Regions from separate parts of the Rhizobium sp. 01T444 genome, predicted to be linked through region 1. Evidence: riboswitches for the same ligand, from Rfam matches in the RefSeq annotation. Region 1 holds a riboswitch; the other holds the start of a gene.

Region 1 (4,205 bases):
CGGACGCCAATCTTAGCGAACGATTGTCAGCGTCTCTGCTGCGCGCGTAATCGCGGTGTAAAGCCAGCGCTCGCGCGTATCGCGAAAGGCCCAGCTTTCGTCGAACAATACGACATTGTTCCACTGCGAACCCTGCGCCTTGTGCACCGTCAGCGCATAGCCGTAATCGAACTCGTCATAGCGCTTGCGTGTGTTCCAGGGGATCTCGCCTTCCACATTCTCGAAGGCTTGCTTCAGAAGCTTGATCTTCGCAGCCCCACGATCCATATCGTCATCTTCGGGGCGGACCAGCAGGTTGATGCCGGGCTTGGTCGTTTCCTTGGATGAGGTCATGACCTGCCAGAGCGAGCCATTCAGCAGGCCCTTGGCCGGGTCGTTGCGCAGGCAGACCAGCTTGTCGCCGGTCTGCGGATGTTCGGTCGTAAAACCCTTGAGCTCCCGCAAACGCTGGTTATAGCGCCGCCGCGTCTTGTTTGTGCCGACGAGCACCTGATCGGCATCCATGACCAGCGGCTGCGTCACCTCATTCTTCGAGATCACCTGCGCCTTGCCATAGTCGCCATACATGATCTCGTTGCCCTCACGCACCTGCATGGCAAGCTTGATGATCGGATTGTCGCGCGCCTGCCGATGAATATCGGTCAGCAGGTAGTCTGGGTCCTGATTGGTGAAGTAGCCGCCGCCGGTGACCGGCGGCAGCTGGCCGGGATCGCCGAGCACAAGGATCGGCGTGCCGAAGCTCATCAGGTCCTTGCCGAGCGCCTCGTCCACCATCGAGCACTCGTCGACGATGATCAGTGCCGCCTTGGCGACCGGGCTCTGGCGGTTGATGGAAAACATCGGCGCAATCGATGTCTTGCCGGTTTCCTCGTCGGCAATCTCTTCCTCGCCGCGCGGCCGGTAGATCAGCGAATGGATGGTCTTGGCATTCGACGCCCCGCGCGAGCGCAGCACCTGTGCCGCCTTGCCGGTGAAGGCGGCAAACAGTACGTCGCCATCGACATGCTCGGCAAAATGCTTGGCAAGCGTCGTCTTGCCCGTGCCGGCATAGCCGAACAGACGGAAGAGCGGCGACCTGCCCTCCTTCAGCCAGTTCGAAACGGCTTTCAGGGCTTCATCCTGTTGTGGGGCGAATTGCATGGAAGCGACTTGGCAGGATTCGCCCGGCATAGGCAAGGCGGAATTTTCCTTGAAGCGACCTAGCTCTTCGCAGCCTCGCTGATGACCCGCTCGCGCAGCAAGCCAACGAGATAGAGCGATCCCGTCAGGATCACCCAGGCGCCGGAGGCCGCTGCCCGTTCGAGCGCCTTTTCATAGGCTGTTTGCGGATCGTCGATCACCTCACTCGCGAGACCGATCTGACCGGCAAGCGTCTGTAATTCGGCAGGAGAGCGGAAACGATTGGAAACCGAGGTGAAGATCGGCGAGACGCCGTAGCGGCCCATCACCTCGAGAAGCCCGGCGGCATCCTTGTCTGCCGCGATCGCCACGACAGCAATGCCCGGCCCGACAAATCCTTCCATGCCGGAGAGGTCGTCAAGCACTGCTTCGAGATTGAACGGCACATGTGCCCCGTCGAGCGCAACGGCAACACCTCTGCCCGCGACAGGCCCCGAAACAGACCCAGAGACAGGCACGATCAAACGCTCCAGCCGCCCCGGCAGCTGCGATTCCCGCTCGGCCTCTGCATCGATCAGCCATCCGCCGACCGCCTTGCCTTCGCGCGCCTTGATGCCGAGTTCGCCAAGTACATCGAGCGCGGCACCCGCGACAGCGACATTACGACCGGCAATCGTCGACGCTCCGGAAAAATCCGGACGGATGAGACGCGCATCGATCTCTGCTGCCCGCTTGGCAGCCACTGCTCCGGCTTCATCATCCGCATCGAGCGGCGTGACGACGGTCGAGCGCGGCTTGATGATGCCGGCCTTTTCGAAGGCAATGGCCGCCCGTGTCTTGCCCAATATCTCCGTATGCTCGAGGCCGATATTGGTGATGATGGAAACATCGCTGTCGACGATATTGGTTGAATCCAGCCGGCCACCGAGACCCGTCTCGATCACGGCCCATTGAACGCCCGCATCGCGGAAAATCAGGAAACCGGCCGCTGTCAGTATGTCGAACCATGTTGCAGCTTCCGCCGCCGTCCCTTCCGCCCTTGCGGCCTTGAGAGCATCGAGCCCCAGGAAGAGCGCCTCGGCGAGCACAGCCTCTTCGACCGGTTGGCCATTCAGGCTGACACGCTCGGAAATATGCTCCACATGCGGCGAGGCATAACGCCCGACGGAAATGCCGGCATGGCGCAAGCCTGCTTCGAGTAGCGCCGAAGTCGAACTCTTGCCCTTGGTGCCCGCCACATGGATCGAGCGGAAGGCGCGGTGCGGATCGCCTAGACGGGCGGAGAGATCGAGGATCGGCTCCAGTCCGACGCGCATTTCGCCGCGTGGACGCTGTTCCCAGTTGGTGAGCTGATCAAGTTGCGAAAGGGCTTCGATAAGGCGGGGATTTTCTATCTGCATGGGCATGGCACAGGTTACAGGGGTTATTTTGGTGCCCAGGCGAGCGGCATCGGCAGCCTGCGCTTCCCGATGGTTCCCCATCTGTCTCGCCAGTCACGCAGGCGGGCCGACACTAGAACCTTTCCGTTGCCCTGCCTAGCCTCGCAAGCGTCATCAGCACGGCTCGCCGCGACGCCGCCTGCGGCAACTGCCAGTTAACGCTGGTGAATTTTAGCTCTTGCGGAGATTGGCAAGAGCGCCACTTTAGCTCCTGTCTATGACAAAGAGGCGGAGATTCGAATGGGACAGACTGTCCGAATTCCAGTTAACGAACCGCAGAGACTGCTTGCCGTGCGCTCGCTGAGCGCCATCAGCAGCAGCCCGACGCCGGAGCTTGCAGCACTTGCCGAGCTCGCCAAGAATGCATTCGCAATGCCCTATGCCGCCGTCAACATCGTCGACGAGGACTGGCTGCGCATCGCCGGCGAAGCGGGCATGCAGCTTTCGGAATGCCCGCGCGACCTTTCCTTCTGCACCCGTGTCGTCTTTGCCAACGACATGGTCGTCGTTCCCGATCTGGAACAGGATGCGGAGCTCAATGCCGCGCCCTATGTGACAGGCCCACCGCATTTCCGTTTTTATGCCGGCGCACCGCTGGAACTGGAAAACGAACTGGTCGTCGGCGCCTTCTGCATTCTCGATCAGAAGCCGCGCCTCTTCACCGAAAAAGAGGCGGCCAATCTTCGCCGTTTCGCTCGTGTCGCGAGGGCGCTTCTGCGGCTGCAGAAGGCGAATTTCGTCATGGGCCTTGCCGAAAGCAGCCTGCGCACTGCGGCCATGACCGATCCGCTGACCGGCTTCCTCAACCGCGCCGCACTCGATGCCATCGTCGACCGCGCGCTGGAATCAGCCCTTGCCTCCGGTCAGACCTTCGGCGCCCTTTATCTCGACATGGACGGCTTCAAGTCGATCAACGATACGCTCGGCCACCATATCGGCGACGAGGTGCTGCGCGAGGCGGCAAACCGCATCCGTTCGGTCATCCGCTCCGGCGACATCGTCGTGCGCATGGGCGGCGACGAATTTGCGATCTTCGTACCGAACCCGCCGAACACCGAAGCGCTGGTCTCCGTCTCCGAACGCCTGCTCTCGGCCTTCCGCAGCCCCTTCACCATCGAGGGGAATACGATCCTCGCCCGCCTGAGCATCGGTGCCGCACTCGCCCCGCAAGGTGGCCGCCGCCGCCGCGAACTGCTGCGCAACGTCGATGGCGCCCTCTATAGCGCCAAGGCTGCCGGACGGGACTGCTATGTGGTTTTCAATCCGAACTGACGTTTGAAAGAGAAACGGGAATAAAACGGACGCCTGCCGTGTCTCATCTCCGGTATCGCAAAAATGTGTGCCCAACCCGAGGAGAGAGACCATGAAGTCCGTGAAATTCCTGTCCGTGCTGGCAGTCGTTGCTGCCACCGCCACTGCAGCGTTCGCCGCCCCCGCGGTCACCACCGTCGAAACGACCAAGGGCAAGGTTCTTGCCGGTGAAAAGGGCATGACGCTCTACACCTACAAGAAGGACGAAAAGGGCGTCACGAATTGCTACGACAAGTGCGCCACCAACTGGCCGCCCTTCCTTGCTCCTAGCGACGCCAAGGCCGATGGTGCATACTCACTCGTTGAACGTAAGGATGGAAAGAAGCAGTGGGCCAA
Region 2 (4,205 bases), on a different contig from region 1:
GGCGCAGCGCCTGCGTGACGGTTCGCGTCGCATCACCCAGATCACCGAGGTGATCGGCATGGAAGGTGACGTCATCATCACTCAGGACCTGATGCGCTACGAGATCGAAGGCGAGGACGCCAGCGGCCGTCTGATTGGCCGCCATATGTCCGCCGGTATCGGCAAGCCGCATTTCTGGGATCGCGCCCGCTATTACAACGAAGAAAAACGCCTCGCCGCCGCGCTCGACGAGATGGAATCGAAATCGAAGGATTGAGATGTTTGGCATCGATCCGACAGTGCTGGCAATTGTCGTTCTCGCAGCCGTTGCGGCGGCCGCGGTGAGCTATGCCATATTGTTCTCGCGTATCGAGAGCGACAAGAAATCGGCAAGCCGCATCAACCGCGTCAAATCGGCCGAACTCGATCGCACCAAGGTCAAGGCCGCCCGCGACCGTGTGCAGGAACTGTCGAAGCGCCGCAAATCGGTGCAGGACAACCTGAAGGATCTCGAAAAGCGGCAGCACGAAAAGACCAAGAAGACACTGTCGCTGAAATCCCGCCTGGTGCAGGCGGGACTGCCGATCACGCCCGCCCGCTTCTATCTTTTCAGCGCGCTCTTCGCATTTGTGCTGCTGGTCGTGCTTTTCATCGCCGGCGCATCGACACCGATCATGCTTGGCGTGCCCGTGGTCGCAGGGCTTGGTCTGCCGCGCTGGGTGGTGGGCTTCCTCGTCTCGCGCCGGCAGAACAAGTTCCTCGATGAATTTCCGAATGCGCTCGACGTCATCGTCCGCTCCATCCGCTCCGGCCTCCCGCTGAACGATGCGATCCGCCTCGTTGCGACCGAGGGGGTCGAGCCCGTCAAGGGCGAATTCCGGCGTATCGTCGAATCGCAGCAGGTCGGACTCAGCGTACCCGAAGCCTGCGCCCGCATGACCAATCAGATGCCGTTGCAGGAAGTCAATTTCTTCGCGATCGTCATCGCCATCCAGTCGCAGGCCGGCGGCAACCTGTCGGAAGCGATCGGCAATCTCTCCAAGGTGTTGCGCGACCGCAAGAAGATGAAGGCCAAGGTAAAGGCGCTGTCGATGGAAGCCAAGGCATCTGCCGTCATCATCGGCGCCCTTCCATTCATCGTTGCCACGCTCGTCTACCTGACGTCGCCGCAATACATGATGATCCTGTTCACCGATCCGCGCGGCCACTTCATCATGGGCTTTTCGGCGGTCTGGATGTCGATCGGCATCTTCGTGATGCGCAACATGATCAACTTCGATATCTAGCGGGAGCAAAGCAGCATGTCGCAGGAACTCGCCGCAACATTGACCGATCCCGCCATGATCGTGGCGGTGCTCGTCGCCATCGCCGTCTTCGCCACCTTCTACACGCTTGCCGTTCCTTTTTTCGAGCGCGGTGATCTCAACAAGCGCATGAAGGCCGTCTCGACCGAGCGCGAGCAGATCCGCGCCCGCGAGCGCGCCCGTCTGAATGCCGATGTCGGCAGCAAGGCCACGCTCAGAAACCAGAACAATCGATCCGTCCGCCAGATCGTCGAGCGTTTCAACCTGCGCAAGGCGCTTGTCGACGACAACACGATGAACAAGTTGCGCGCGGCTGGTCTGCGCTCGGAAAATGCGCTGAATACCTTCCTCGTTGCGCGCTTTCTTCTGCCGTTTCTCTTCCTGGCCGTTGCCGCATTCTGGATGTTCGGCCTCGGCAATCTTGCCGACAAGGGCCTGCCGATACGAGTCTTCATCGTCATCGGTATCGCCTATATCGGCTTCTATGCACCGAACATCTATATCTCCAACCGTATGGGCAAGCGTCAGCTATCCATCAAGCGCGCCTGGCCGGACGCGCTGGACATGATGCTGATTTGCGTGGAATCGGGCATTTCCATCGAAGCGGCAATGCGTCGCGTCTCCGAAGAGCTCGGCGAACAATCGCCTCCGCTTGCCGAAGAAATGGTGCTGACGACCGCTGAGCTCTCCTTCCTGCCGGATCGCCGCGTCGCGCTCGAGAATCTCGCAACTCGCACCCAGATTGATCTCGTTCGTTCGGTCACCCAGGCACTGATGCAGGCGGACCGTTACGGCACGCCGGTTGCGACGGCGCTGCGCGTGCTTGCGCAGGAAGGCCGCGACGAACGTATGAACGAGGCGGAAAAGAAGGCTGCTGCCCTGCCGCCGAAGCTGACCGTTCCGATGATCCTCTTCTTCCTGCCGGTATTGGTCGCCGTCATCCTTGGTCCTGCCGGCATCCAGGTTGCCGACCGGTTCTGACGCTTGTCGCCGTCAAAAGATCCGACGACCCTGCTTTTCCGCGTGACTGGCGAAACGGATGGCGACCCATCGGTAAGCGCGGAACTTCGCGCCGCCCGCCTCGGCAACCCTTGATCACGTGAGCAATACCGGCAAAACTATACAGCGGTTTTGAGTCCGGAATTGTGTGAAAAATGGAGTTTTGCCATGTCCTCTCTGGGCATCTTTATCAGCATCATCAGCGCTTTGATGATCGGCGCCATGAGCCCCGGCCCGAGTTTCGTCGTCGTCTCGCGCATTGCCATTTCCCGTTCCCGCTTTGACGGGCTTGCCGCTGCACTCGGCATGGGCATCGGCGGCGTGACCTTTGCCATCCTTGCGCTTGCCGGCTTGACGGCGCTGCTTTCACAATTCGAGTGGTTCTATCTGGTGTTGAAGATCGCTGGCGGAGCCTACCTGCTCTATATCGCCTTCGCGATCTGGAAGGGAGCGAGCGAGCCGCTTGTATTGTCGGGCGATGTCGCCGGTAAAAGCGTGCCGGCACGCAGTTTTACGGCTGCTCTGCTGACGCAGTTGAGCAATCCGAAGACGATCGTTGTCTACGCCAGCATCTTTGCAGCACTGCTGCCCAAAACCGTGCCGGCGGAGCTTTTGCTGGCGCTGCCAGTGGGCGTCTTCCTGGTGGAGGCGGGATGGTATGCGATTGTGGCATTTGCCTTCTCGGCCCATCATCCGCGAAAGCTCTATATCGCCGCCAAGGTCTGGATCGACAGGGCGGCAGGCGCTGTCATGGCCGGCCTCGGCCTGCGTCTCATCCTCTCGGGACTGAGCAGCAAATAGGTCAGTTGGTGTTGGCGGCAGCAGGCGACGTCGTGTCTTTTGCCGCGAGCTTCTGCCAGGAGTTCTGCTGGGAAAGCATGCCGCGGAGATAGGCGACATTAGCATCGGCCTGCTGCGGCGAAAGCTCGCGCCGCGCAATCTGCTCGGCCTCGGGGAATCTGCCCTGCAGGCCGACGACGAGGGCAAGGTTCTGGCGCACGCGACTGTCGGCAGAAGGCTGGCCTGCCGCCGAGCGAAGATAGGTTTCCGCCGTGCGCAGATCGCCCGTCAGAAGATAGGACATGCCGAGGTTGGAAAGGATCGATGGCTCATTTGGCTGAATATCGAGCGCATCGCGGTAACGCTGGCGCGCGTCGCTTGGCTTGCCCATCTGATCGAGGATCGCGCCTTCCGCCGAGATCAGCCGCCAGTCGGGCCGATCGGGTGTCTGTGCCCTGCCGATCGTATCCAGCGCCTGCTGAAGCTGCCCCGCGGCGGCCTGCGCCTTGCCATAGGCGGCAAGCACGTTGCGGTCAGCGGGATTGGCGATGGCAACCTGCTGCATGACGGCGAGCGCTTGCGCGTCGCGTCCGTTCATGCGCAACAGATTGGCGTAGTTTACGCCGTTGACGGGATCGCGCGGGTTCTTCTCATAGGCCTGGCCGACGCGGTCGATGGCGGCCCGCAATTCGTTGGCATCCATCTGCTCGACTGGCCTGTCGAGTTTCGGGATCGAACCGGTTGTCATCCGATCCTTTGATGTTGTCGAGCAGCCGCCGAGGGCGAGCATGGCGAGAAGAGCCACGGTTCCCTGAAAAACACGCTTCTTAAAAGGGGTAGAGGCCGAGAAGGGCATTGCGCGTTCCTGAATAAATCGGCGCCTGACCTCGAAACGGAACAGGGAAAGGTTTGACGCAATCTTCGCTCCAGCAATAGTCTGTTAACCCTAACATACAGTTAAGAAATGATTCTGCCCCGCCGCTAAGGACAATCATGGCCCCCTTCCAATTCATCGAAAGACCCACGCCTTTCAACACCAAGGGTGGGTCGACGCTGCCCATCTTCGCCGTCACGCCCGCCCATATCGAAACCGGCACGATCGATCCGATCGCGCTCGATTGGGCCGGCAAGGCCGGCTACAAG

What was found. A riboswitch is a leader RNA that binds a small molecule or an ion and turns the genes downstream of it on or off. The one in region 1 is predicted to bind ZMP and ZTP.
Region 2: another riboswitch for ZMP and ZTP. It lies ahead of AC1DTN_RS15545 (LysE family translocator); the one in region 1 lies ahead of AC1DTN_RS11135 (bifunctional folylpolyglutamate synthase/dihydrofolate synthase).

The regions. Positions count from the first base shown of each region.
Region 1 is NZ_JBFTPD010000005.1:221,160-225,364, forward strand. Features, by position in the region: gene AC1DTN_RS11130 (ATP-dependent DNA helicase) at 13-1,140, opposite strand; gene AC1DTN_RS11135 (bifunctional folylpolyglutamate synthase/dihydrofolate synthase) at 1,200-2,525, opposite strand; ZMP/ZTP riboswitch at 2,546-2,626, opposite strand; gene AC1DTN_RS11140 (diguanylate cyclase domain-containing protein) at 2,799-3,830, shown strand; gene AC1DTN_RS11145 (COG4315 family predicted lipoprotein) at 3,922-4,205, shown strand, end outside.
Region 2 is NZ_JBFTPD010000010.1:13,305-17,509, reverse strand. Features, by position in the region: gene AC1DTN_RS15560 (CpaF family protein) at 1-256, shown strand, start outside; gene AC1DTN_RS15555 (type II secretion system F family protein) at 258-1,265, shown strand; gene AC1DTN_RS15550 (type II secretion system F family protein) at 1,281-2,264, shown strand; ZMP/ZTP riboswitch at 2,297-2,376, shown strand; gene AC1DTN_RS15545 (LysE family translocator) at 2,451-3,083, shown strand; gene AC1DTN_RS15540 (tetratricopeptide repeat protein) at 3,085-3,918, opposite strand; gene AC1DTN_RS15535 (leucyl aminopeptidase family protein) at 4,056-4,205, shown strand, end outside.